Regions from separate parts of the Parazoarcus sp. PS-13 R2A genome, predicted to be linked through region 1. Evidence: riboswitches for the same ligand, from Rfam matches in the RefSeq annotation. Region 1 holds a riboswitch; each other region holds the start of a gene.

Region 1 (9,438 bases):
GCGAACACGTCGCGTCCGTCCACGCGGTAGCGCGGATCGGGATTGAAGCCGACCTCCAGAAACAGGTCACCGGCCGGCCCCGCCCCCATGCCCGGCTCGCCCTGGCCGGCCAGGCGCAGATGCTGCCCTGCGCGGATGCCTTTCGGAATGGTGATGTCGAGCTGGCGCTCCTGCAGCACGACACGGCCATGTGCGTCCACTGCAGGCATGCGCAGGCCGATGCTGCGTTTGGCGCCGCGGTAGGCGTCTTCGAGATCGATCAGCACCTTGGCGTGATGATCCTGCCCCCGGGCATGCCCCCGCCCCCCATGCGCGGTGCGCGCGTGGCGGCCAAAAAGGGCTTCGAAAAAGTCGCTCGCATCGCCGTGCGTCTCGGCACCGTCGCCGCGGAACTCGAACCCGGCATCCCAGTCCGGCGGTGGCTGAAAATCGTCGCCGCCTTTCCACTGCTTGCCGACCTGATCGTATGCGGCGCGCTTTTCCGGGTCCTTCAGCACGGCATAGGCTTCCCCGATCTCCTTGAACCGCAGCTCTGCGTCCGCGTCCTTGTTCACGTCGGGATGGTACTTGCGCGCCAGCTTGCGGTAGGTGCGCTTGATCTCGTCCTGGGTGGCGGTGCGCGGAATGCCGAAGACTTCGTAGTAGTCCTTGAATTTCATGTTCCTGGCCCCTCGATGTTCCAGCGCATGGCATCAGCCGCACATGAACCGGATAGATCCCGACCTCCCCCCATCCGGCTCACGATCGATCGACATTTGCCACAGGATGAGCTGAGCAGAATAAGACTGCGTTGGCTCGAAGGCAGGCAGCCCCGATCAAACATAGACCCGCAAAATGGAAATGTCGATTTCCGCACTCATGAATACGCAACTGCGGAGATAAACAACGAGCACCGAGTGGGACAACAACCCGCCAGCCGTGTGCTCAGCGCGTCATCGGGAGCGCCGCCCCCATCACTGCGAACATGCCTCCGCAGACGCGGTTGAACTTGCGCCCGGTGCGCTCGAGGAGCGGGCGAATGCGATGGGCGAGCCGCGCGAGCAGATACTCGACCGCGCATTCCACGACGGCAAAGGTCGCCGCCATGATGACGAACTGCAGCAGCAGATCGGCGTGCGGGTCGATGAACTGCGGCAGGAAGGCACCGTAGAACAGCAGCACCTTGGGGTTGGAGATCGCCGCCAGCAGGCCCTGGCGGAACAGCGTCGTCCGCCGCGTATCGACCATGCTCGCGTCCGGCTGAAGCTGCAGGGGTGGTGCGCGCCACAGCTGAAAGCCGAGCCACACCAGGTAGGCGCCACCGATCCACTTCAGTGCGATGAGTGCGTGCGCGGAGGTCTGCAGCAACGCGCCAATACCCAGCATCGACAGTGCGATCAGGCTGACGAAACCGAGCGCACCGCCGTATACGGTGAACAGGGTCTTGCGATGTCCGTGCAGGGCGCCATGCGTGAGCGCGAGCAGGCTGTTCGGGCCAGGCGTGAGCGACAAGCCAATGACCGCGACCAGATAGATCAACCAGATGTGTAACTGCACCAGACGCTCCCTGCCCCAATCCGGGCGAGAAAAAGTTGAACGCAAACCTGAGAAATCCATGAGCCAGGCACCGCAAACCCTGGCGCTCACCAGTGAGCGAGAATGTACCACCCGATCAGACCGGCGGCACCGGTAAGGATTGTGACGACATTGATACGCTGAATCCATTTTCTCTACACAATTGGTCGCTACAGTGTGCTCATCCGCAGGCACGTGCTTGCAGACTCACAGGAGCAGTCTGATGATTAAGGTAAAACAGTCCTTCTCGCGCGCGGGCTTCGTGGCCGCTGTCGCATGCGTTTCCGGCCTTCTTCTCGCGCAATCGGCCATCGCACAACAGGGCGGTCCGCGCAAACCGCCACAGGAGGCACTGGACGCGTGCAAGTCCCTGAGCGACGGCGCCACTTGCAGCTTCAGCGCGCCTTCCGGCACTGTCAGCGGCACCTGCGCCGCGCCCGAGGGCAAGCCACTCGCCTGCCGCCCCGCGGATGGTCCGAACGAGAAGTCGCGTCCGCAGAAGCAGCAGTAAGCACGCGCGATTCAAGCCGGCTCGTCCGTCGCAAACAGCCGGAGACCAGTGCAGCTTTCGAGCCCGGACTGGTCGTGGGAAGCGCCGGAGAAGGATTTCCACGGGCTCCCGCGGCCGGGCAGGTTTTGTCCCTCAACGCAGTCGTCGTAAGATCGCCTCAACGGGGCCAGCATCGCGTGGCCCGCATGCCGGGACAGTCATCACCGCGTGCCACAAGGACATGCGGCCTGGCCGTCGAAGCGCGCCTGAAGCCCTGTATTGTTGAGGCGACACCGAGTGGATGAGATCACAAGAATCGTGGTGTACGCGGTTTGTGCAGGGGCCTGCATTCCCCTGGGCGGCGTACTGGCGAAGTACGAGCGCCTGCGACCGTCGTGGCTGGAGAACGAGTTCCGGCACTCCGTGATTGCCTTCGGCGGCGGCATTCTGGCGGCAGCGGTCGCCCTGGTGTTGATTCCCGAAGGCACCGAATACCTTGACCACTCGCTATCGAGCACCTTTTTCTTCCTGCTCGGCGGCATTGTGTTCTTTGCGCTGGAGCGCTTCCTGGGGCTGCAACGCCGCGAGAAGCCGCAATTCACCGCGATGCTGCTCGACTACATTCCGGAATCCCTGGCGCTGGGCGGCGCCCTGGCGGCAGGATCGCGGGCGGCGCCGCTGCTGGCCCTGTTCATCGGCCTGCAGAACATCCCGGAGGGCTTCAACGCCTACCGTGAATTGAAAGCTGCAAAGCAGACGGACGCCTCGCGCATCCTCCTTCTGATGCTGATGCTCGTTCCCATCGGGCCGGTGATCGCCATTCTGGGCTGGCTGTACCTGGGGGACAGGCTCGAACTCCTTGGCGCAAGCATGCTGTTCGCCTCGGGCGGCATCCTGTACCTGATCTTTCAGGACATCGCACCGCAGTCTCACATGCGCCGCCACTGGGCGCCACCGCTGGGCGCCGTGCTGGGTTTCAGCGTCGGCATGCTGGGCAACAATCTGGCGGGCATGTACTAGACTGATCCGGTCCGGTGCAGCCGCTCATGCTTCGTACGCGTCGCCGCGCCTCCTTTCCCTCGGAACGCCATCTGATGAACCGGGATAGCTATAACGCCATCGCCCCGTCCTGGGACGCCGCCCGCGTGGGTTTCTACGGACGCGAGCGCGACTACGTGGATACACTGCTGTGTGGTCTGCCTGCTGGCGCGAAGGTGCTCGATCTCGGCTGCGGAACCGGCAGGCCGATTGCGGAATACATTCTTGCCGCAGGCCATGCGCTCACAGGCATCGATCAGTCCGAAGCGCTTCTGGCACTGGCCCGCGAACGCTTTCCGCAGGCCACATGGATCCACGCCCGGATCGAATCCTTCAGCACCGAAGAACGCTTCCACGCGATCGTGTGCTGGGACGCGCTGTTTCATATCGACCGCACCATGCATGAATCACTGCTGAGGCGTTTTGCCGCGATGCTCCTGCCGGGCGGACGCATGATGCTGACCTGCGGCGGCTCCGAACACCCCGCGTTCACCGACACCATGTTCGGCCAGCCCTTCCATTACGACTCGCACCCGCCGGAGATCGTGCTCGAAATGCTCACCGGGCTCGGCTTCGAAGCGCTTGTGTCGGAGTTCATGAACCTGCCCACGTCAGGCCGGGACAAGGGGCGCTACGCAGTCGTCGTGCGCAAGGCCTGAGCGCCCCCTGAATCGCCACGCCCGCTTACGCGCCGGGCTGAGCGCCCGGCCTCGCGGCACTCGCCAGATCCGGCTCGCCGCAATGCGCGAGGATGTGCTGGCGCACGCCGTTCCGCAGCGCGAGCACGCCATGCCAGTCTGAAGCTTCGGGCACGACCGGCGGACAGATGGTGACACAGAGCGGACCGGGGCGCGGACGCCACGAGTCTCCAGGCAGAATCCGGCGGGTGCCGGTGATGGCGATCGGCACCACCGGCAGGTGGTTTTCCGCCGCAACCTGAAACGCACCGAGGCGAAACGGCCGCAGCCCGGGGCGTGCGGTAAAAGTGCCTTCGGCAAAGAAGAACAGCGGCGGGTTGGCGCGTGCCGCGGTCGCCAGCGCCTGCGCATCGGCTACGCCACGACGCGAATCAAATCGTTCGACGAAGTGCGCCCCCATGCGCTCGAACAGCGGACGCATCACCCGGTTGCTCTTGAACTCTGCCTTGGTGACGAAGGCGACGGGGTGCGGCAGCACGGACGCAAGCACCAGCCCGTCGGCATAGCTTGCATGGTTGGCCACCAGCACGCAGGGACCGGTGGGCAGATGTTCCAGCCCGGCGACCTGCAGACGATTGCCACTCAGTACGCGGAAGACACGCGCCAGCTGATGCACCACCGCCCAGCGCTGCTCGAGCCGGGGCAATGTGAAGATCCCCACGGCCGCAATCGGTGAGAGCACGGCGAACAGAACCCACACCCAGGTCCCGTAGAGCCTGGCGCCGACATGACGCGCAAAACCGCGCACCCTGCCCGGCACACTCGCCACAAACAGCCGCGTCGCCTGCAGCCAGGCCGCGCGGCCGGCGGCACCCAGCGTGCCATCGAGCCAGGCATCGCGAATCGCTGCGCGCCGGATCTTGCCACTCGAGGTTTTCAGCACCGCGTGCGGCGGCGCGAGCACCACCACATCGGGCGGCAGGCCCAGCTCGTCCGCAGCGGCGGCGACAATCCTGCGCTCAAGTGCCTGTCGGGCAGCGGCATCCTGCTCACGGGTTTCTGCGACGACGACCAGCTGTTCGCCGCCGTGCCGGGCGTCGGCAGCACCGAAGACCGCCACGCAGCCCTTGCGCACCCCCGGCAGCTCGCCGATCGCATGCTCGAGGTCGTACGGATAGAAATTACGCCCGCCGCGAATGATCATGTCCTTGGCACGGCCGGTGAAGTACACCTCGCCATCGGCGAGATACGCGTAGTCGCCTGTCACCAGCCAGCCATCGTGAAACAGGCCTGCAGTGGCATCGGGATTGCGGAAATAGCCTCGCGTCGCCGACGGGCCGCGGAACTCGAGACTGCCGACGACACGTTCGGGCAGCTCGCTGCCGGCATCGTCGACGATCCGCAGTTCGTGCTCCGGCAGCGCTGAGCCGCAGGACACGAAGTGCATCGCCGATGCATCGTCGGCTGCCGCGCCTTCGGCAACTCCATTGCGTGTCAGGGCTTCGCGCCCGACCGCATCGATGCGCGCCCCGCGCCCCGGAGGCGATACGGTGAGACCGACCGAACACTCGGCGAGCCCATAGACGGGGGCGAGCGCTTCCGGCCGCAATCCGTAGGCGCCAAACGCCTCGCGAAAGCGCTCCAGCGTGGCGGGACTGATCGGTTCGGCGCCGTTGGCCGCGAAGCGCCAGGACGACAGGTCGAGCCCGTCCAGCGGCTGCCCGGCGAGACGCTTGACGCACAGATCGAAGGCGAAGTTCGGGGCCGCGGTGACCGTACCGCGGTGACGATGGATCGCCCACAGCCAGCGCTCGGGGCGGGCAAGGAAATCCAGCGGCGACATCAGCACCAGCGGATAGGCGTGATACACGCTGCCCAGCCAGGCGCCGATCAGCCCCATGTCGTGGTAGAGCGGCAGCCAGCTCACCGCAACATCGGTCGAGCTCAGCCCGACCCCACGCCCCCAGGCGCGGATGTTGGCGAGCAGGTTGGCGTGGGTGAGCATCACGCCCTTCGGATCGCCGGTCGAGCCCGAGGTGTATTGCAGCAGTGCCAGGTCATCCGCACCGGCCGGCACGCGCAGCAGCGGTGCCGCATCGAGCTCGCCGGGCGTGAGCACCTTGTACAGCGTCGGGCACAGCCCGGTCAGCATCTGCGCCAGCGGACGCACACGGTCGAAGGTAATCATCACCCGCGCTTCACAGTTGCGCAGAATGCCGGCCTGGCGGCGCAGGTGATCCTCGAGTTGTGCAGGGCGTGCCGGCGGATAGATCGGCACCGGCACCGCGCCGGCCATCAGCACGCCATAGAAGCTGCACAGAAAATCCAGCCCGGTCGGCAGCATCAGCGCAACCGCGTGCCCGGGCTGTACCCCCGCCTGCGCCAGCGCCCCGGCAACCCGCGCCGCCGCATCGGCGAGCTGTCGGTAGCTCAGGGTCTCGGTTTCGTCCTCGCTGCGGTAGAAGGTGACGTGGATACGTTCGGGGTGGCGCGCAACATGCCAGTTCAGCACCTCGACCAGCGTCGATGCGTCCTCCGGACTGCCTGCAGTCTGTTCGGGCGTCGCCAGCGCCACCTCGCCGGTCCGCGCCGCCGGCACCGGGCGGTGCCCGGCGACTTCGAGCGCAGCCAGCAGCTGACGCGGCGTTTCCACCCTCCCCAGCGTGTCGTCCGGAAGTCGAACATCGAAGCTGCGTTCGACACGCGCGAGGAGCTCGACCCGCGCCAGACTGTCGAGGCCCAGGTCGCGGTCGAACTGGCTGTCGAGGCCGGCACGCAACAGCGCCCCCGGCTGGAGCTCACGGATGACCGTATCGACCAGGCTCAACAAGGCATGGCCATCGTGCTGCGGGTCGGGTTTCAAGAATTTCTCCATGCGTGCGTACCTGCAGACCTCCCCTGATAAAGGCTTGAGCCGCGCCGCCAGCGCGTGCCCCGTCATGCGGACAAGCTGCGGCACCTGCCGCCCCCACCCTGACTACGATGCTCAACACGCATGAAGATTCCCCGTGTGCCACCACAGCGAGGACGCTGCAGAAGCTCGCGCACTGTTCAAGGAGAATCCCGCTGTCCTTGACTCGTCATTCGAAGTTGTTAAGCTTGCGGCCTGTTTTTCAGGTGCCTGAACGCAAATCCATTGCGTTCGGGGTAAACGGGAAACGGGTGCGCTCTTCGAGCAATGCCCGTACTGCCCCCGCAACGGTAAGCAGATTCATCCCTTCGGCCGTGCCTCCCGGCATCGGCAGCCACTGCGCAGATCGCGTTCAACGCGGCGTGGGAAGGCGAAGGGGTTTTGTCGAACCCTGGTGTTCGGCAATCTGCGAGTCCGGAGACCGGCCTGGAATCGAGAGAAATAGGCAGTGGCGGGGTGCCACACAGGTTTCGTTTTCTGTTCTGTCCGCCCCTTCCCCCCGGCTGTTTCACGTGATCAATTGCAAGCCGCGAGCGGGCGCGCCGCGGCAGGACACCATTTCATGCCTGAACTGTTACGCCCTTCCCGCTGGCCGGGACTTGGGGCCATGCTGTGCCTTTTCTCGCTGCTGTTCGCGCAACCTCTGCAGGCCGCCGACCGCAGTGTGCTGAGCATCGTGTCGGACCGCTCCGCACCCACGCTGGTCGCCGGCGCGCACGAACTCCTGAGCGCGCGCAAGGGCCAGGTCATCCACATCCGCAGCGTCAGCCAGCTGGCAGAAATGGACGACAGGCAGCTGCAGGCCCTGATCGCGGAGCATCAGGCCGTGCTGATGATCGCGGTGTTCGGCGAGCCCGTCGAGCGCCTGTTGAACATGCCTTACCCGCACGGGCAGACGCGCATGGTGCTGCACAGCGACCGGCGCCTGCTGCCGCTGCAGCACGACCGCAATGGCAGCATCTTCGCCAAGGACATCCCCGAAGCGATCGTCAGCGAGAAGGCGGCCCTGAGCGGCACCGATGAGCTGTCCCGGCTCAAGGCCGCGCAGCCGCGCCATGCCGACTGGCTGCAGGCACGCGCGTACTGGGTGAATCGTTCGGTGGACAACGCCGCCAGCCTGCTCGACCTGGTTGCCAGTGGCGGTGTGCGACAGAAACCCGTCACCCTTGTGCCGGCCGTGCGCACCGCCCTGCATGACAAGGGTGGCGTGCGCTGGATGGATGCAGCGGAACTGGGCCGGCAGATCGACCTGAACCGCCGCACCCTGTGGATTCTGGATCACGACACTGGCGATCTGGCAGGCGAATGGGCGCTGCATCAGCAGCTGTGTGCGGCGCAGGACTGGCAATGCGTGTCGGTACTGGCGGCCTGGGGGCCACCGAGCGTGAGCGCGGTCGACACCATCGCGGCGCTGACGGCGAAGCAGCGCGGCGCAAGCGCGATCGTCGCGGTGCAGGATTTCGTCATCGGCGGCGGCGAAGGCCGCGAAACGGTGAGCGCGGCACTGGAAAAGCTCGATGTGCCGGTTCTCAAGGCGCTGCGCATGAGCGAATGGTCCGAGGCCGACTGGCAGCTGTCTGATCAGGGCATTCCGCGCGACGCGATCCACTACCGTCTCGCCATGCCCGAACTGCAGGGCGTGAGCCAGCCTCAGGTGGTGGCACTGGCCGAACCCGCCCAGCTCGACCCGCTGACCGGCGCGCAGGTCTCGCGCAGTAAGCCTGTGGTGCCCGAGATCGAGCGCCAGGCGCGGCGCCTCAACAACTGGCTGCGGCTGCAGGAAAAGAAGAACGCCGACAAGCGCATCGCCATCGTCTATTACAACCATCCGCCCGGCCGCCACAACATTGGCGCCGACAACCTCAACGTGCCCGAGAGCCTGCTCGACATGCTGCGCAGCCTGAAGGCCGCCGGCTACAAGACCGGCGACCTGCCCGCCGACGGCAAGGCCCTGCTCGACCTGCTTCAGGCCAGCGGCGTGAACCTGCCCGAAGACCGGGAGGCGCTGCAGGACATGTCGAAGCGGGTGCAGACCCTGGCGGCGGCCGACTACGAGTCGTGGTTCAAGACCCTGCCCGCCAGCGTTCAGGCTGAGATGGTGAATGGCCCCCTCGGCGCACTGCAGCAACTGATGCAGGATCAGACGGCGTCGATTGCGGGGGTCGAGTCGATGAGCGAACGTCTGGCGCGAATCGGCCTGCTCAGGCAGCGCATGGAGAGCACCGTCAGCGACCTGCAGCACGCGCTCGACGGCCTGCGGCACAAGGGCCGCCCGCGTGCGCTCGATCTGCTCGCACAGCTCGAAGTGGCCTATCGCAACGCCCTCGATGCGCTGGCCAGGGGCGAGGCACCGCAATGGCAGGCGAGCCAGCAGCTTGCACAGGCACTGATCGCAATGCAGATCGAGGGCATTCGCGGCTGGGGCGCTGCGCCCGGCAGGGTGATGGTGTGGGAGGGCCGGCAACTCATCCCCGGCGTGCGTTTCGGCAATGTCTTTCTCGGGCCGCAACCTCCGCGCGGCTGGGAGCTGAACGAAGAGTTGCTGCACGCCAACATGTCCTTCCCGCCGCCGCACCAGTACCTCGGCTTCTACCATTACCTGCAATCGGTATTCAAGGCCGACGCGCTGGTGCATGTGGGCCGCCACTCGACCTATGAGTTCCTGCCCAAGCGCAGCGCGGGCCTGAGCGAGAGCGACTACCCGAGCCTGGTCGCGGGCGACCTGCCCGGCATCTATCCCTACATCGTCGACGGCGTGGGCGAAGGCATTCAGGCCAAGCGCCGCGGGCTCGCCGTAATGGTGGACC
Region 2 (9,438 bases), on a different contig from region 1:
CTGTCGCGGGCGACAATCTGTTCTTCATCCCGCCGACGATCATCCAGCGGCATACGCCGCGCATCCTGGACGGCGCCAGTCGTCTGTGCGAGCAGCTCAACGAGGCGCGCCGGCGCCGCCCCCAGAACCCGCTCAAATAAAGCGCGTCGCCTCTTCGAGTTCGTCATGCGTTCGCGCATGGCTCAAGGCGCTGACAAACTTGCGCCAGGCCAGGTCGGCATGGTCGATGCGAACCAACGCAATGCGTTCGTCGTGCGAACCGAGGCGAAGAATGGTGACCTTCATCCTGCTGCGGTCCGACGCACCCAGCTCGATCGAGACCTCGCCACTGACGCCAACGGGCAGCTTGCGCTCCGATCGCACCCGAAAGCCGGATCCCGAGCACTCGAACACCTTCAGCGGATAACGGCGACGCAGGCCAGGCAGGCCGGCACTGAACTCACCCGGACACATGACCGGAAACCGCCTGTGCGTGCGCCTGCGCATTTCCGAGCGCGGGGTGTCGTCGGGCACCAGCGGCAGACAGCGCTTGTACTCGGGCAAGTCGTAAATCGAGTGCAGCAGCAGCAGTTCCCCCATGCGCAATCCGGCAAACACGCGCGTGCGGACGTTGAAGAAATGCTCGATCAACTCCGGCGTCATCACAGGGTCAGTCGTCGTATAGAAACGCTTCTCGGGAAAGCGGATATTGGGGACGGTCGTTTCGGTGAAATACCGGAACAGATTCTTGGACGCCGGCATCCGCCCATAGCGACGTTGATACACCGCCGGGGCTGCAGCGAGATCCAGGTGCGCACCCACCGCCGGCGCGCCATTGACGAAATCGTAATGCGCCACGGTGTGCTGAGCCAGACGGCGAAAACACAGCACCGACTCGTAGAAGCCGGCATGCCGCGGGTTCACTGCAATGACGAGGTGACGGGTATCGAACTGGCGCGTCGCATACTCGTACATGAATTTCATCAGCGGCAGCAGGATCTTGCCGCTTACCGATCGAAAACGCCGGTCGATGGCGAGCGCCGACACCTCGGCAACATTCCCGCCCGCCTGCCTGACCCCACCCAGATCGAAGATGCGCTGCATCGGAAAACCCAATGCGCTCTCGCGAATCAGCGACAGCGTGCCTACCACGCGGTCTCCATAGCGACACAGGAGCGTCGAGGTCGTGGGCAATGCGTGATACACCGTGACCCGCATGGCCGAGGGGTCCGCCGTCATGAAGCCGGCGTCGACATATGCGTCGTGCAGCAGATGGAAACAGGCTTCGAGCTCCTCGCGCGTCTCGGCCAGCTTGAACACCATCTTGTCGGAGAGTTCGGCGTCGCAGCGAATGAGCTTGCTGTATGCCGAAAAACGCCACTTCTCCGGCAGCAGGGGGGCGCACCGCCGAAACAGTCGTTTCCCCAGTTCAATCATGTGTTTTTTCATCGACGCTGCACGCCTGTGGCGAAGGACTTGGCTTCGGCCTACTGTTATCTCCGGCTGAAAGCATAACGCGCCGGCGCGCGCCCAAAGACGACACCGGTCAAAAAAACCGTTGTTGGCCGAGCAGCGTGGATTTTGAGAGCGACGATGGAGAGCGACGAGGGCGCGCAGCTGCGGCGCAGGTCGTCCCGCCTTAGCTGGCGGGTGGCAGCTTCAGCAGCCTGGACAAGCGCGCGAACGCCTAGTCACGGCTGCTGCGCCGGGCGCGCGCGTACTGGCTGCGCCAGCCCGAACGGACGTCCTGCCACCATGCGTGATCGAACACCCACGCCAGCGATGGCAGAAGGGGCGCAAAGTAATGCCTCGCGGCCGACGGACGGTCGACCTGGGCTGCGCGCAGCGGAACCCTCAACGCGCTCAGACGCTGATGCAGCGACGGATGAAATGGCAGGGAGACGTCTTCCTCGTCATCAAGCAGCACCGCGGTGACAGCGCGCACCGATGCCGGCCGCAGGAACCCGGTCTCCACACCCAAGCCCATTTCGCGGTAGGGGCGGATGCTCGGTCGTGCACGGCTCTCGCTTTGTGCCATGACCTTGGGCCAGTAATCCTGACGCAGGAAGCGCTCCTTGAGCGTCACCTCGACCAGGGTCTCTCCGAGAAGCCCAGCCCCGACCAGCTTCGCCGCAATGGCGTCAGCCTCGAACTCTTCGATGCGCGAGAGCCGCAGCATGTCACGGTAGAAGCGGCGCAAGAGGCGATCGGCCAGGGTTTCTACGATGGGCATGCTCTCGCACATTGCGTCGAGCACACGAAACCACCATGCCCGCACGTGTGCGCCGAGCTTTCCGAGCCCTTTGCGCTGCAGGGCAAGGTGGGCGAACTCATGCGCCATGACCGCCGCAAGCTGCGAGCGCGAAACGCTATGCACCAGCGGCAGCCCCAGCAGGAGGTGAGACTCAATGCGGCCCACGCAGCCCCAGCGCGCACGCTGCAGCACTGTCGCGTTCGGGTCGCGGGTGATCCACACACGATCAATTGGATCGGCACCAAGATGGCTGCCGATATCGTCCATCAGGCAGTAAAACTCGGGGGCCGCATCAGGCGGCAGGAGAATGCCCTCGGGCTCGGGGGCAGGCACGTAGAAGATCGTCGTCAGGCGAGCGCACAGATACGCGGCACACACCGCCGCCAGACTCGACGCCACCGTGGCCAGTGGATCCCCCTCGTTAAGGGTCTGCCAGCTGTGCATCAGCGCAAGCACCACAGCGCAGAAGGCAAGCATCATCAGCGCCCCCACTGCCGACAGCCCCGCAAACGCGATCAGCCCGAGCCGACGCGCAAGGCGTGGTCGCAAATCGAACAGGCGGGAACGAGGCACGTACATGGGGGCACACTCCGGCGACAGCCGTTAGGCGGGCTTGAATATACACGTTGTCAGCAGGGGGAGATATTCAACGAAAGGCTTAGGAAGCCTCATGCAAAGGGAGGAAACCCTCTGATTTCAGTGAATTCTCGCTTTCCGCGCCTGAACAATCTATAGTGAGCGGCTGTTGCGTGCCCGACCAATCGGCCGCAGCACTTTCCAACGACCATTTCAGGTCACGAATCCCGCCCGCCTCGATTGGTGTCGTACGCCCTGCGCACGACAGGCCGTCGCTGGAGCATTTTCTCGCATGAACACAGAATCAAACTTCGCCAGTCTCGGACTGGCAGAACCCTTGCTGCGCGCCATTTCGGAAGCCGGCTACACCACGCCGACGCCGATCCAGGCCCAGGCCATTCCGCAGGTGCTCGCCGGTGGCGACCTGCTCGCCGCAGCGCAGACCGGCACCGGCAAGACCGCCGGCTTCACCCTTCCGGTGCTGCATCTGCTGTCGCAGACGCATGTACATCCGCACCCCAACGGCCGCCCGCGCTGCCTCATTCTCACGCCCACCCGCGAACTGGCTGCCCAGGTCGAGGAATCGGTCAAGACATACGGCAAGCACCTGCCGCTGACCTCGATGGTGATGTTCGGCGGAGTCAACATCAATCCGCAGATTTCAGCCCTCAAGAAACGGGTCGACATCCTGGTGGCCACGCCCGGCCGCCTGCTCGATCACGTCAATCAGCGCACGCTGGACCTGTCCGGCGTCGAGATTTTGATCCTGGATGAAGCCGACCGCATGCTCGACATGGGCTTCATCCGCGACATCCGCAAGGTGCTCGCACTGCTGCCGAAGAAGCGCCAGAACCTGCTGTTCTCGGCCACCTTCTCCGACGAGATTCGTGAGCTGGCCAACGGCCTGCTGCACAAGCCCGGCTGCGTCGAAGTTGCTGCGCGCAACACCACCGCCGAGCGCGTCGAGCAGGCTGCCTACATGATCGGGCAGAAGCAGAAGCGCGAACTGCTGGCGTGGCTGATCAAGGAGCGCCAGTGGTTCCAGGCGCTCGTGTTCACCCGCACCAAACACGGCGCCAACAAGCTGGCCGAATACCTGACCAAGCACGGCATCGAGTCATCGGCAATTCACGGTAACAAGAGCCAGGCTGCACGTACCCGTGCGCTGGCACAGTTCAAGGACGGATCGCTGCCGGTCCTGGTTGCCACCGATATCGCCGCTCGCGGCCTCGACATCGACCAGCTGCCCCAGGTGGTGAACTTCGAACTGCCGAACGTGCCTGAAGACTACGTGCACCGCATCGGCCGCACCGGCCGTGCCGGCGCTGCCGGCCACGCGATTTCGCTGGTCGACCGCGAAGAGCTCAAGCTGCTGACCGCAATCGAACGCCTGATGCACCGCAAGGTCGACCGTGCCACGGCCGAAGGCTTCGTGCCCAGCGCCACGGCAGAGCAGTCTCATGACGAAGATCAGCGCCGCGATCCGATGCAGCGCCGCGGTGGCGGTGGCGGTCGTAACAACAACGAACAGCGCAGAAGCAGCGCGCCCGCCGGACGCAGCGATCGTCCCGGCGGCCGTGGTCCCGCAAACGGTGGCCAGCCCGGCAGCCGTGGCCCGCAGCGCGCCCGCCCCGAGGCGGACGGCAATCGTGCCCGTCCCGCGCCGCGCCAGGCCGGTGAAGTGGACGGCAATCGCGCCGCCCCCAGTCGCGCCGAACCCAACGGCAACCATGCGGGCAACCGTGGCCGCAGTGAAGTGAATGGCAATCGCGCGCCGCAGCCGTCCGACCGCCGCAATACCGCACCGCGCGCAGCGCTGTTCTCCGCCAGAACGGGGAACGGCAATCGCTGATCATTGATCCGCGCTGCACGACACGTGAAGAAGGCCACCGCAAGGTGGCCTTCTTTTTTTGGCACGAGAGTATTCAATCAGCCGAAGATGGCCACACGTTCTCGGACAATACGTCCTCGATCGGCATGCGCTCGGCCCATTTCTCGATCTCCAGCATCGGCTTCGGGTAAAAGGCCTCGACGTGGCCGATACACAGCACCGCAACCGGGCAGGCGCCTTCGGGCATGGACAGCAGCGTCGCAAGCTTGTCCGGATCGAAGATCGACACCCAGCCCATGCCAAGCCCCTCTGCGCGCGCCGCCAGCCACATGTTCTGAATCGCACAGGCCACCGAGGCCAGGTCCATTTCGGGCAAGGTCCGGCGCCCGAACACATGCTTCTCGCGCCCTTCGGCAAGGGCGACCACCAGCACCTCGCCGGCGTCGAGCACGCCTTCGACCTTGAGCTTCATGAAGTCTTCCGCACGCTCGCCAAGCGCCTCGGCAGTGGCAATCCGCTCTTCCTCCACCAGCGCGTGCATGCGCTCGCGCAAGGCGGGGTCGGTGATGCGGATGAAGCGCCAGGGCTGCATGTAACCGACACTCGGTGCATGGTGGGCAGCCCACAGCAGTCGCCGCAGGACCTCAGGATCGACTGCATCCGGCAGGAAGTGGCGCATGTCACGACGTTCGGCGATCACGCGATAAACGGCAGCGATCTCCGCGCTAGAGAAGGCGAGCGAAGCAGTGTTTGAAGGCATGAAATCAGGACTCCGGCAAGCAGGGCTGCAGTGTAGCGCACCGGTGGCCACACACCTTCCTTCCACCCGCTTGCCGTAAGGACAGCTTGCAAATACCCATGAACCTCGACTAAGCTCCGCCCCACATTCGATCCGGGTGCCTTGTCATAAAGTCTTATGACGGGTGAAACGGGAAGTCCGGTGACGCTGATCGCACATGCGCTCAGCCACTCCGGCGCAGCCCCCGCTGCTGTAAGCCTGACGAATCCGCTGCAACACAGATGACCACTGGGTTTCTTCCCGGGAAGGTCGGCGGATGAGGAAGATGGTGAGCCAGAAGACCGGCCCGATCGAGATGAAAGAGATGTGAATCCCGGGGTGAGGGTTCGATCCGACTGCTTGGTCGCGGCCGTATTTTCTTCGTGCGCCTCCATGCCAGCCGCATTCGATATTCGTTTTGCGTAGCCGTTCGCACGTTCATGGACTGCCCATGCGCGCTTTCGCCTGCCTCCCCGGCTTCAGGTCGCCAGCCAAGCACACGAGGGGAGTTCTTCATGCATATCGAACCGGGTTACGTTTCCACCGCCAAAATCGCTGCCGCCAACATCGCAGCCACCGGACTGCTTGCCAGTCACGCCCTGCCGCTGCTGCGGCAACCGCAACTGATCCTGCGCTCGCTGCTCGCCGCGCTGTTCTTTTCGGTGTTCATGCAGAGCTTTCACCTTGCCGTCGGTCCGTCCGAACTGCATTTCCTCGGCGCGATGCCGATGTACCTGATCCTCGGATTCGTGCCCACGCTGCTTGGTTTCGGCATCGGTCTGGCCTTGCAGGGGCTGTTCTTCGAACCCACCGATCTTGTCCATCTCGGTATCAACACCCTGTCGCTCGCGGTGCCACTGATGCTGGTGCACCACACCGTCGGCAAGCGCTTCGACAGCCTCAGGCTGCGCAACATCATGAAGCTCGACGCCGTGTTCTACGCCGGCGTGACGTCGATGGTCGGATTCTGGCTCACCATTGGCGAAGTGGCCACGCCGCTTGCCGACTGGGCTGCCTTCGCGATTGCCTATGCTCCGCTGGTCGTTCTCGAACCGCTGATCACCTTCAGCCTGATCCGCCTGCTGCAGCCCTATGCCGCCAGCCCGGCGATGAAGCTGTGCACCACCCTGCGGGCAGGCTGAGCACATGGGCGTCATCTGGTTCGTCGGCGCCGGCCCCGGCGACCCCGACCTGATCACGGTCAAGGGTCGCGGGCTGCTCGAAGAGGCGGGCGCAATCCTTTTTGCCGGGTCGCTGGTCGACCAGGCTGCCACGCGCTTTGCCCCACCGGGTTGCGAGATTCGCGACTCCAAGGACATGACGCTGGAGGAGATGAGCGCATGGCTGCTCGACGCCTGCGCCCGTCATGCAACGGTGGTGCGCCTGCAGACCGGCGACCCCGGGCTGTATGGGGCGCTGGCGGAGATGACCCGCCCGCTCGACGCCGCCGGCGTGCAGTGGAAGGTCGTGCCGGGCGTATCTTCGGCGATGGCCGCCGCGGCTGCGGCAGGCGAAACCCTGACCCTGCCTGAAGTCACGCAAACCGTAATTCTCACCCGCGTTGCCGGGCGCACGCCGATGCCTGCGGGCGAAGAGCTCGAGGCGCTGGCAGCGCACCGCAGCACCTTGTGCATCTTTCTGTCGATCACGCTGCTGCATGAGGTCCAGCGTGCGTTGCGCAGTGCCGGATGGTCCGAGGACGCACCCATCGTTGTGGTGCAGAAGGCCAGCTGGCCCGGCGCCGAGAAGATCGTGCGCGGCACGCTCGCCGACATCAAGCGTCGCTGCCAGGACGAGAAGATCGCCTCGCAGGCCATGATCATCGCCAGCCCCGCGCTGGGCGCGCGCGACTGGGCCGGTATCGCCCGCTCCAAACTCTACGACCCCGGTTTTTCACACCGTTTCCGCAAGGCCACCCTGATGCAGGACGACGGCACGGAAAGCGCAACCACCGAGATTCCGTCATGAACGATCACACCATCCTCCTCGTCGGCCATGGTTCGCGCAATCGCGAAGGCAACCGCGAGATCCTGCAGTTCGCCACCCAGTGGCAGGCGCGCCACCCGGGCTGGCGCATCGAAGCCTGCTTCATCGAACATGCGGAAGTCCTGCTCGACGAGGGCCTGGACCGCGCCGCCCGGAACGCACGCCGGGTCACCGTCGTACCCTTCATTCTCAACGCAGCGGGCCATGTGAAGATGGAACTGCCGGCGGCAGTATCGCGTGCCCGCGCCCGCCATTCTGAGGTGGACTTCGTGTGCACCCGCCACCTGGGCATGGGCCGCGAGATGCTCGCCGTGCTCAAGGGCCAGCTCGACCGCCTGCTGCACCAGCTCGCCACCCCGGACCCGCGCACCACCGGCGTCATCCTGCTTGGCCGCGGCTCGTCCGATGCCGGTGCCAATGGCGAGCTTGCCCGCATGACGCGCTGGGTGTTCGAAGACTACGACCACGATCTGGTCGACCTCGCCTTCACCAGCATCACCTGGCCGCGGCTCGAAACCGTGGTTCAGCGCCAGATCCGCCTTGGCATGATGCAGATCTGCATCGTGCCGGTGTATCTCTTCAGCGGCGTGCTGATGGACCGCATCAAGGCCCAGACCGAACGCCTGCAAGCCCAGTTTCCGCACATTGCCTTTGCCCTCGGCACCCATTTCGGCTTCGACAAGGGCATCTTCGACCTGCTCGACAGCCGCATCGGCGAGTCGGGCGCCGCAGAAGGCGGCCTGCTCGAATGCGACGGCTGCAAGTATCGCCTCGCCGCTGAAGCCGAACATCTGCACGACCACAGCCACACCCAAGTGCATGCCGCGCATTCGCAGGGTCACGCTCATGAACACCACCACGACCATGCACCCGCCTGAGCTCAGCGTCCGGAACTCGACCATGACCACCAACACCGTTACCGAGCAGCTCACCGCCGCGGGTCGTGCCATCGAGCATGATTCCTTTGCCGTCATCGACGCCGAGGTCGTCCGGCACGACTATCGCCCCGAGCAATGGCCCATCGTGCGCCGCATGATTCACGCCAATGCCGACTTCGACTTCAACGGCCTCACCGACTTTCATCCTGCTGCGGTCGAGGCGGGGCTGGCCGCCATCCTGAGGGGCGGAGCGGCGATCGTGGCCGATGTCGAGATGATCTGTGTCGGCCTGTCGGCGTCACGACTGGCGCACTTCGGCATGCATGCCCACCAGTTCATCTCCGACGCTGACGTCATCGAGCTCGCCAAGGCGGAGAACACGACGCGTGCGGTGCAGGCGATGCGCAAGGCGCACCGGCAAGGCCTGCTAGACGGTGCGCTGGTCGGCATCGGCAACGCGCCCACCGCGCTGATCGAGATCGTGCGCCTGATCCGCGAAGAAGGCGCACGCCCGGCGCTGGTCGTCGGCATGCCGGTCGGTTTTGTCTCCGCCGCCGAATCCAAGGACCTGATGGCCGGGCTCACCGAAGTGCCGTGGATCGTGATCCGCGGGCGCAAGGGGGGCTCGACGCTGGTGGTCGCGGCACTGCATGCACTGCTCGGACTGGCCGAAGCACGCCAGCTGCAGCCCGCGCAAGCCTGAACACGCCATGGCAGCCGGTCACACGCTCCCCGAGAAGGTTCGCAAGGGTGATCCCAAGCGCGACCGCGGCAACCGCACCGGCTTCTCGACCGGCGCCAATGCCGCGGCCGCAGCCACGGCGGCCACGCTCGGACTGGTGCAGGGCGTGGTGCCCGAGGCGGTCGAATGCGTGCTGCCGAACACCCTGCGCGTGCGCTTCAACATCTGCGACGGCCGCGTGACGCATCACCCGGAAGGCGACTGCGCGCACGCGGTCTCGATCAAGGACGCAGGCGACGACCCCGACGCCACGCATGGCGCCCAACTCACCGCCGACGTGCGCCGCATCATTGGCGGGGGCGGTGCCATCATCCTCAAGGGCGGACCCGGTGTCGGCGTCGTCACCAAGCCCGGCCTCGGGCTCGATGTCGGCGGCCCCGCGATCAACCCTGCACCACGACGCAGCATCACCGA
Region 3 (9,438 bases), on a different contig from region 1:
CGGTGACGGTGGTCTTGCCCTGACCGGAGGCCGGGGCGGCGATGAATAGCGCCGGACAATGGCGCGGCGTAAGGGTTTCGGTCATGTCGATGGACGCCACGAATCGGCGTCGAAAAAGGCTGAACAAGATGCGCGCCGGCGTGGGCCGGGCACTAGCGCTCGCCGTCGGGCGTTGCGGGATGCACCACCGCACAGCCTGCGTGCGGCGGATGGGGGGTGTCGATCGCGTTCTGCGGCGCGAACCATGCCAGGCGCGGGTAGAGCCCGACCACCCCGCCAACCACGGTCAGCGCCGGTGGGCGGATGCCCGCCGCCTGCACGCGCTCGGTCAGCGTCGCGAGGTCGGCCGTTACCACGCGCTGGGCATCGGTCGTGCCGCGCTCGATCACCCCGGCCGGCGTGTCCGCCTGCAGGCCATGGGCGACGAGTTGCTCACAGATCTCGGCCAGGCGCGAAATGCCCATGTAGATCACCAGCGTCTGCCCCGGGCGCGCAAGCATCGGCCAGTCCAGATCGAGCGCGCCATTCTTGAGAAAACCCGTGGTGAAGATCACCGATTGCGCATGATCGCGGTGGGTCAGCGGAATGCCTGCGTACGCTGCAATACCCGCTGCAGCCGTGACGCCCGGCACCACTTCGACGGTAATGCCGGCCTCGACCAGCACCTCCATCTCTTCACCGCCGCGCCCGAAGATGAAGGGGTCACCGCCCTTCAGCCGCACCACCCGCTTTCCCGCCTGGGCCAGCGTCACCAGCAAGCGGTTGATTTCGTCCTGCGGCAGGGTGTGATCGGCGGCCTTCTTGCCGACATAGATGCGCTCTGCGGCCGCAGGCGCCAGAGCGACGATTGCGGGGCTGACCAGGTTGTCGAAGACCACCACATCGGCGCCCCCGACCAGGCGCGCACCGCGCAGCGTCAGCAGTTCCGGGTCGCCGGGACCGGCTCCGACCAGATACACATGACCGGGCTGGGCGCCGGCTCTCGCGCCAGGCATGACGGGCACACTCATCTCACCACTCCATGCCGGCCATCGCCTTGATGCCGGCCGCAAACGCATGCTTGACCACGGTCATGTCCGTCACCGTGTCGGCGACCGCCACCAGTTCAGGCGGCGCTGCACGGCCGGTCACCACCACGTGCTGATCGACCGGCCGGACCATGAGGTCGGCCACCACGCTATCCACTTCAAGATAGCCGTACTTCAGCGCGATGTTGAGCTCATCGAGCACGACAAGTCCAGTCTCCGGGTCGCGCAGAAAGCGGCGAGCCTGCTCCCAGGCAGCGTGTGCCGCAGCCACATCGCGGGCGCGATCCTGCGTTTCCCAGGTGAAGCCCTCGCCCATCACGTGCCAGCTCACGCCGGGCTGGCGGCGGTAGAAGGCTTCCTCGCCGGTGTCCGACCTGCCCTTGATGAACTGCACCACCCCGACTTTCTGTCCATGGCCGAGCGCACGCGCAACCAGCCCGAATCCGGCACTGGATTTGCCTTTGCCGTTGCCGGTATTGACCAGCAACACCCCGCGCTCAATCTGTGCTGCGGCGATGTGGCTGTCGACCACTTCCTTCTTGCGCGCCATGCGTGCGTTGTGGCGCGCGTCCTTGTCCTGATTCTCGCTCATCGTGTTCTCTCTCGTTCAGGGGTTCGTTGGCGTGACGGGCTGCAACACGCCCGTGGCGCTTCCAACTGCAAAACTGCCTCTGGCGGGCAGTGTGGGAACAGGGTTTTCATCGCTTCAATCGGGCACAAAGGTAATCCGCCCATCGAGTTCGAAGCGCCGCAGCGGATGCCCGAAGGCATGGCTCAGGCAATCGGCCTGCAGCACAGTGTCGCGGTCGCCGGCGATCACGCCCCCCTGACCATCGAGCAGGATGATGTGATCGGCAAAGCGGGCGGCAAGGTTGATGTCGTGCAAGACCATGACCACCCCTCGCCCCTGGTCAGCGAGCAGGCGGAACAGGGACAGCACTGCGATCTGGTAACGCAGGTCGAGGTGGTTGAGCGGCTCGTCGAGCAGGAACAGCTTCGGCGCCTGCGCCAGCAGCGCGGCCACCGCAACGCGCTGACGCTCGCCGCCCGACAGGGTGAGGATGTCGCGCTGCTCGAAGCCGGTCAGCCCGACATCGGCCAGCGCAGCACGGGCGATGCGTTCGTCGTCCGAGCCTTCCCAGCCCCAGCGCCCGAGGTGCGGGTGACGGCCGATGAGCACGGACTCCAGGACGGACGCGGCAAAGTGGTCGGGCTGCTGCTGCGGCAGCACGCCACGGAACCGGGCCGCATCGAGCGCAGACCACTCCGAGTAGGGCGCGCCGCCAAGACGCACGGTGCCCACGCTGGGCGCGCGCAGTCCGGCCAGGGTATGCAGCAGCGTGGTCTTGCCCGCGCCATTGGGTCCGAGCAGCACCAGGCATTCGCCCATCGCCAGATTGAGGCTGAACTCGCAACACAGCCAGCGCTCGCCTGCCTGCAGCGCGAGCCGGTCGGCCTCGAGCAAGGGTGAAGCGGAAGCGGATGCGCCGGAAGTTTTCATGTCAGCGCGGATGGCGTGCAAGCAGGAACAGGAACACCGGCACGCCGATGAGTGCGGTCAGCACGCCCACCGGCAGTTGCTGCGGCGCCATCACCGTGCGTGCCAGCGTATCGGCCACGGTCAGCAGAATGCCGCCCGCCACGGCTGCGGTCGGCAACAGCACGCGCTGGTCGTTGCCCAGCGCGAGCCGCACCAGATGCGGCACGATCAGCCCGACGAAACCCACCGAGCCCACCTGCGTCACCGCCACCGCGGTCAGCAGCGAAGCCAGCACGTACAGCCCGAGGCGCAGGCGTTTGACGCTCACGCCGAGCGCATGTGCGGTCATCTCGCCTCGCGCGAGCACGTTGAGATCACGCGCAAACGGCAGCACCGCGAGCAGGCCGATCAGCAGCACGCCCAGTGCCGGCCACGGGTTGGACGCGCCACTGGCATCGCCCATCAACCAGAACAGCATCGACTGCACCCGTGTGTCCGGCGCCAGCGCCAGCATCAGCGTCACCGCCGCGCCACAGCCCGCGGCCACGATCACACCGGTCAGCAGCAGGCGCGTCTGCGTCCAGCTGCCGTCGCCGTGTGCAAGTCCGAACACCAGCAGCATGGCAATCAGGGCGCCGGCAAACGCGCCGCCATCGATCCAGATTGACGCCGCCCCCAGCGAAATCCCGGTCAGCGCACCAACCGCCGCGCCACCGGAAATGCCGAGGATGTAGGGATCAGCCAGCGGATTACGCAGCAAGACCTGCATCAGCGCCCCCGCCAGCGCGAGCAGGCCGCCACACACAAAGGTCGCCACCGCACGCGGCAGGCGAAGTTCGCGCACGACGCTGGCTGACATGCCGTCGGCACCGCCCAGGGCAGCAAGGACCTCGGCGGGCGCGATTGGCAAACTGCCCGCGATCAGCGCCCACCCCATGGTCAGCGCCGCGACCAGCACCAGCAGCAGCGCGACGACGAGCGGGCGGCGACGCCTGCCAGTCATCAGGCAGTCCCCGCCCTTGCGCAATGCCACGGCCTCCATCGGCTGTCAGTGCAGTGCGTAGCGCAGCGCAACGAAGGCATTCGCGCCCTTCGTGCCGTAGCCCTGAGCCAGTTCGTAGTCCCTGTCGAGGATGTTGTTTGCACGCAGCTCCACACTCCAGTCAGGCGCCAGCGCATAGTGAACGTATGCGTTGAGCAAGGAATATCCGGCCAGCCGTTTTGCCGACGTGTTGCTCGCCGTTGTGTCGAAGCGCCGCCCCTGCCCGGTCAGCTCCATCCCCCAGGTCCAGGCGCCCGTGCTGCGATCGATGGCCAGCGACGCGCTTTCCTTGGCCCGACGCCCAAGGTAATTGCCGCTATCCTTGTCCTTGGCCTCAAGAAAGTCCACGTTTGCACGCAGACGGTAGCCGTACACCATCGTCGTCAGTCCCAGTTCCACGCCTTCCAGCGTTGCGGTGGCGACGTTGTCCGCGATGCCGGAGCTCCAGTCGATCAGGTTCTTCACCCGGTTGTTGAAATAGGTCGCGCGCACGGAGGTCGCGCCACGCTCCCAGACCAGTCCGAACTCGCGATTGAGCGCCTCTTCCGGCTTGAGGTCGGCGTTTCCGCCAAAACAGCCGTAAGAGCCGAAACAAGCCAGCGGATAGTAGAGATCGTTGAAGGTCGGCGCCTTGAACGCGGTGCCGATACTGCCATGCACACGCCACTCAGGCAGGAACTGATAGCCGTATGCCGCCGATCCGGTGGTTTCTCCGCCGAATTGCGAGTCATCGTCGTGGCGGACATTGAACTGGACGTTGTGCTTGCCGAACTGGCCGCCCCAGCCGAGCACCAGCGAATTGGTGTTGCGCTGCGTCTTGGCATACGCGGTGGTCGTGCTCACGTTCTGCTCGAGGTACTCGTATGCGGCCAGCAGCGACCCGCCGGCCAGCGCGACATCGTTCTGCCAGGTGAACTGCGTTTGCGCCGTATCGAACTCGGATGTTGAGGTCGCGGTGGAGTGGTCATGCGAGGTGTCCGCGCTGTAGCCAACCCTGACCGTACTGGCCCAGTCGCCAGTGATCTGATTGCGCATGTAGACGCTCGCGGTATCGGTCTGCTTGTCCAGGTACGAGTCGTAGGCCTTGCCGGCGTCGTACCAGCTGCGGCCATCGGTATGAAACACGGACAGGCCGATCTCGTCGCGCTCACGAAAGCCCACCGTCAGCGATCCATTGACGTAGTTGTTACGGAAACCATCGTCGTCCTGATCCCTGCCTGCATAAGAGGTGGGCCGGGCATTGATGCCGTCGGTGCGGTCCTCGCCGACGACCAGGCTGTAACGCAGGCGATCCACACCGCCTGCGACCGCAGCCTCAAGAGAACGGCTGTTCTCGGTGCCGAAGCCGACACGAACCGACGGCTGAAATCCTTCCTTGCCCTTGCGGGTGAAGATCTGGATCACGCCGCCGATTGCGTCCGAACCGTACAGCGCACTCGCCGGCCCGCGCAGGATCTCGACACGATCGATCAGCGCCAGGGGAATCGTTTCCAGCGAGGGGGAGCCATTGGTCGCAGAACCGATTCGCATGCCGTCGATCAGCACCAGGGTGTGACCCGAGTTGGCACCGCGAATGTAGATGCTGCTGCTCGCGCCGGCACCGCCGTTGCTCACGACCTGAATGCCGGATCGCGCGGAGAGCAACTCGACGAGGCTTGAATTACCCGCTGCAGCGATGTCCTCGCGACTGATCACTTCGACAGTCGCGAGTGCCTCTGAGGCAATGACCGCTTGCCGGGTGGCCGTGACAACGACCTGATCGAGTTCGGAATCGCCATGCACGGTCTGCGCCTGGCCGAGTACGGGGTAAACGAGTGCGCACGCCGACGCGAGAATGGAAAGCTGGATTTTCATTGTAATGACTCCCTTCGCCACGGCCCGCGTCCCCGCATACCGTGACTGATTCGCACAAGGACATGCCGGGAGAGAACCGAAGAGAGCCGAAAATGCCGCACCCGTCGCTGCCACCCCGCAGCACATCCGCCATTTCGCATTCGGGCCGGTATCCGGGCTCATGAGCTGTCTGGAGCAAGATCCTCCTGACCCGACGCATCGCCTTCCCGGGCATGACCCAGTGGCTTCTCGAGGCGTCTTGCACTCACTTACCGTTGCGGGGGCAGCACAGGCATTGCACGCTTGCGGCGTGCGCACCTGTTTCCCGTTTAACCCTGTGGCGAGAGTCGCCGTCGGGCACCACGAACGCGTTGCCCCTTTCAGGGCAGAGGGGGCGGATGATACCGTGTCCGGCTATCTAGTGCACTGCAAAAAGCGAAGCATTCCAATGACCTGCGAACTCATTCTTGGCGGCGCCCGCTCCGGAAAAAGCCGCCACGCCGAACAACGCGCCCTCGACAGCGGCCTGCCGGTCACCGTGATTGCCACGGCGGAAGCCGGAGACGAGGAGATGGCCGCACGCATCCGCCGCCACCAGCTCGACCGCCCGCCGCACTTCCACACCGTCGAAGCGCCCGTCCGGCTCGCCGAAACCCTGAAGCAGGAGGCCGCCCCGGGCCGCTGCATCATCGTCGACTGCCTCACGCTGTGGCTGTCGAACCTGCTCATGGAAGCGGACACGCTGGTCTCTGCGCACAGTGCAGACACCCTGCCCCTGTTCAGCCGCGAACGCGACGCGCTGCTCGCCACCCTGCCCGAACTTCCCGGCACCATCGTGCTGGTCGCCAACGAGGTCGGGCTCGGTCTGGTGCCGGAACATCCGCTCGGGCGCCTGTTCCGCGACGAAGCCGGACGGCTCAATCAGGCCGTTGCCGAGCGCTGCCAGCGCGTCGTCTTCGTTGCCGCCGGCTTGCCGCTGGTGCTGAAGGGTGGCTGAAACAGCGTGCTAACATCCGCCGCGCTCATCCACACCCTGTTGCGATATCACCAATGAACTTCACCATCAGCGCGCCGGATCAGACGATCGCCCCCCGGCTGCAGCAATGCATCGACACCAAGACCAAGCCGCTGGGCGCACTCGGGCGCCTTGAAGCGCTCGCCCTGCAGATCGGCCTCGTACAGCAGACCGAGGCCCCCGTTCTGAACCAGCCGCACATCATGGTGTTTGCCGGCGATCACGGCGCGGCGCGCGCAGGCGTTTCGGCCTACCCGCAGGACGTGACCTGGCAGATGGTGGAAAACTTCCTCGCCGGCGGCGCCGCGATCAACGTCTTCAGCCGGCAGATGGGGCTCGGACTGACCGTGATCGACGCCGGCGTGAATCACGACTTCGGCAAGCGTCCCGGACTGATCGACGCCAAGATCGCGCCCGGCACCGACAACTTCATCGAGCGCCCGGCGATGTCCGCTGCACAGTGCGAAGCCGCCCTGGTCAAAGGCCGTGAGCTCGCCCACGCGCTGGCCGCAAACGGCTGCAACTGCGTGGGTTTTGGCGAGATGGGCATCGGCAATACCGCCGCTGCGTCGCTGCTGACCCACTGTCTTGTTGCCGGCGGCGAGCTCGCCACGGTGACCGGCCGCGGCACCGGACTCGACGACGCAGGACTTGCGCGCAAGCAGGCACTGCTCAAGCAGGCACTCACGCGCGGTGGCCGCCAGCGCGACCCGCTGGTCGCCCTGGTGCAATACGGCGGTTTCGAGATCGCGATGATGGTCGGAGCGATGCTTGGCGCGGCCGAGAAGCGCATGGTGCTGCTGATCGACGGCTTCATCGTGACCTCGGCGCTGCTCGTGGCCCATGCGGTTGCGCCGGCAGTCCTGCCCTACTGCGTGTTCGCGCACCGTTCGAAGGAACCTGGGCACACGCTGCAACTTGAGCACCTCGGCGTCGAGCCGCTGATGGAACTCGATCTGCGCCTCGGCGAGGGTACTGGCGCTGCGCTGGCCTACCCGCTGGTGCAGGCGGCAGTGAACTTCCTCGACGAAATGGCGAGCTTCGAGTCGGCCGGCGTCAGCGCGCAGGACTGACCCCCGTTGATGCGCTACCAGCTCGAACTCTTCTTCACCGCACTCGGCTTCTTCACGCGCCTGCCGGTCCCGGCCTGGGTGCCGTGGTCCACCGAGCGCCTGAATCATGCTGCACGCTACTTCCCGCTGGTGGGCTGGGTCGTGGGCATGATCGGGGCAGGCAGCTATCTGATCTTCACCCTGGCACTCCCGCCCGCGCTCGCCGTGATTCTGTCGATGGCGGTCACGGTTCGTGCCACCGGCGCCTTCCACGAGGACGGCTGGGCCGACACCTGCGATGGCCTCGGCGGCGGCTGGGAGAAGGCTCAGGTACTGACGATCATGAAGGATTCGCGCATCGGCAGTTACGGCACCGTCGGCATGGTACTGATGCTGCTCGCCAAGGCTGCCGCCCTGTTCGAGCTCGGCGCCCACGGCTTGTCAGGTGTCGCTGCAGCCATGCTGGTCGCACACCCGCTGTCGCGCCTGTGCGCGACCAGCCTGATCCACCGCCTGCCCTACGTGCGCGAGGACGAGAGCGCGAAGTCGAAGCCGCTTGCCCGCCGCATGAACGGTGCGGAACTCCTGATCGCAGCCGGCTTCGGCCTGCTTCCGCTGATACTCCTTGGCCCGCTAGAGGCCTTGTGCGCCGTGGCTGCGGTGACGCTCGTCACCCTGTGGGCCGCACGCATGTTCGTGCGCCGGCTCGGCGGTTACACCGGCGACCTCCTCGGCGCCACCCAGCAAGTCACCGAGCTTGCCTGCTACCTTGGCATCCTGAGCGCATGGAACTTCATCTGATCCGCCACCCCCGGCCCGACGTCGCACCCGGCGTGTGCTACGGCCAGACCGACGTCGGGCTGGCCGAATCCGCCGTCGATGTCGCAGCCCGGCTGCGCCCGCTCCTGCCCAAGCGCTTCGCACTGCACGCCAGTCCGCTCAGTCGCGCCCGCCTGCTCGCCGAGGCACTCGGCTCACCGCAGATCGACGCCCGCCTGCAGGAAATGAGCTTCGGCGAATGGGAGGGGCGCCGTTTCGACGAACTCGGCACCGCCATCGACGCCTGGGCGGACGATCCGCTCGGTTTTCGCGCGCCGGGCGGCGAATCTGCCCGTGAGCTGAGCGCACGCGTCCTGCCCTGGCTGGCGGAGGTGCGCAGCGCTGCGGCAGACGACCTGCCGGTGGTGACCGTTGCACATGGCGGACCGCTGCGCGTGATTGCCGGCCACCTGCTGGGCCTGCCCCCCGAGCGCTGGCTGGCGCTGGACTTTGCCTGTGGCCAGGTCACGCGGATCGACGTCGAATCCTGGGGCACGACGCTGAAGTGGTTCAACCGCTAGCACGCGACAGCCGCCTCGAAAACAGGCCGGTGCGTGCTCGCAGTCGTCGCCTTCCGCCCTTCGTGGGATAATCCCCGTCTTTCCAACGTCTTGCCTTGCGCTTAATGCCGAACATCCTGCCCGACTTTTCCGCCGGTCGCCTCCTCGTCATCGGTGACGTCATGCTAGACCGCTACTGGCACGGCTCAACCACCCGTATCTCGCCCGAGGCGCCGGTGCCCGTGGTCAAGGTCGAAACCGATGAGTTCCGCGCCGGCGGAGCGGGCAACGTCGCCCTGAACGCGGCCTCGCTTGGCGCCTGCGCAGAACTGGTAGGCCTGGTCGGACGCGACGAACCTGCCCGCCTGCTGCGCGAGCGGCTTGAGCACGGCGGGGTGCTGTGCCGGCTGCTCGAGGCACCGCAGCACCCAACCATTACCAAGCTGCGCATCATCAGTCGCCACCAGCAACTGATCCGGCTCGACTTCGAGGACAATTTCGCAGTACTCGAATCCGCCGGTATCGAACAGGCCTTCGAGGCTGCCCTGCCGGACGCGCACGCTGTCGTGCTGTCGGACTACGGCAAGGGCACGCTTGCCCAGGTCAGCAGCCTGATTCGGCTCGCTCGCGAACGCGGGCTGCCGGTCGTGGTCGACCCCAAGGGCGCGG

What was found. Region 1 has a riboswitch for cobalamin ahead of AC22G6_RS09215 (cobaltochelatase subunit CobN). Riboswitches for the same ligand answer to the same signal wherever they lie in the genome.
Region 2: it holds a riboswitch for cobalamin, as region 1 does, so the genes downstream of both, AC22G6_RS16440 (energy-coupling factor ABC transporter permease) here and AC22G6_RS09215 (cobaltochelatase subunit CobN) in region 1, are expected to answer to the same signal.
Region 3: it holds a riboswitch for cobalamin, as region 1 does, so the genes downstream of both, AC22G6_RS01125 (TonB-dependent receptor domain-containing protein) here and AC22G6_RS09215 (cobaltochelatase subunit CobN) in region 1, are expected to answer to the same signal.

What each region holds. Positions count from the first base shown of each region.
Region 1 covers NZ_JBYEXN010000008.1:14,505-23,942, forward strand. Annotated here, with positions in the region: gene AC22G6_RS09185 (DnaJ C-terminal domain-containing protein) at 1-659, opposite strand, end outside; gene AC22G6_RS09190 (LysE family translocator) at 925-1,536, opposite strand; gene AC22G6_RS09195 (hypothetical protein) at 1,778-2,065, shown strand; gene AC22G6_RS09200 (ZIP family metal transporter) at 2,342-3,064, shown strand; gene AC22G6_RS09205 (class I SAM-dependent methyltransferase) at 3,091-3,741, shown strand; gene AC22G6_RS09210 (AMP-binding protein) at 3,767-6,583, opposite strand; cobalamin riboswitch at 6,819-7,075, shown strand; gene AC22G6_RS09215 (cobaltochelatase subunit CobN) at 7,194-9,438, shown strand, end outside.
Region 2 covers NZ_JBYEXN010000019.1:20,635-30,072, forward strand. Annotated here, with positions in the region: gene AC22G6_RS16415 (cobalamin-binding protein) at 1-140, shown strand, start outside; gene AC22G6_RS16420 (N-acyl amino acid synthase FeeM domain-containing protein) at 133-1,416, opposite strand; gene AC22G6_RS16425 (M48 family metallopeptidase) at 1,667-2,812, opposite strand; gene AC22G6_RS16430 (DEAD/DEAH box helicase) at 3,102-4,661, shown strand; gene bluB (5,6-dimethylbenzimidazole synthase) at 4,735-5,400, opposite strand; cobalamin riboswitch at 5,518-5,743, shown strand; gene AC22G6_RS16440 (energy-coupling factor ABC transporter permease) at 5,934-6,560, shown strand; gene cobM (precorrin-4 C(11)-methyltransferase) at 6,565-7,386, shown strand; gene AC22G6_RS16450 (sirohydrochlorin chelatase) at 7,383-8,282, shown strand; gene AC22G6_RS16455 (precorrin-8X methylmutase) at 8,305-8,985, shown strand; gene AC22G6_RS16460 (cobalt-precorrin-5B (C(1))-methyltransferase) at 8,993-9,438, shown strand, end outside.
Region 3 covers NZ_JBYEXN010000001.1:232,795-242,232, reverse strand. Annotated here, with positions in the region: gene AC22G6_RS01150 (cobyrinic acid a,c-diamide synthase CobB) at 1-85, opposite strand, end outside; gene cobA (uroporphyrinogen-III C-methyltransferase) at 153-1,010, opposite strand; gene cobO (cob(I)yrinic acid a,c-diamide adenosyltransferase) at 1,012-1,620, opposite strand; gene AC22G6_RS01135 (ABC transporter ATP-binding protein) at 1,735-2,529, opposite strand; gene AC22G6_RS01130 (FecCD family ABC transporter permease) at 2,531-3,511, opposite strand; gene AC22G6_RS01125 (TonB-dependent receptor domain-containing protein) at 3,557-5,404, opposite strand; cobalamin riboswitch at 5,532-5,763, opposite strand; gene cobU (bifunctional adenosylcobinamide kinase/adenosylcobinamide-phosphate guanylyltransferase) at 5,832-6,380, shown strand; gene cobT (nicotinate-nucleotide--dimethylbenzimidazole phosphoribosyltransferase) at 6,434-7,471, shown strand; gene AC22G6_RS01110 (adenosylcobinamide-GDP ribazoletransferase) at 7,481-8,251, shown strand; gene cobC (alpha-ribazole phosphatase family protein) at 8,236-8,790, shown strand; gene rfaE1 (D-glycero-beta-D-manno-heptose-7-phosphate kinase) at 8,895-9,438, shown strand, end outside.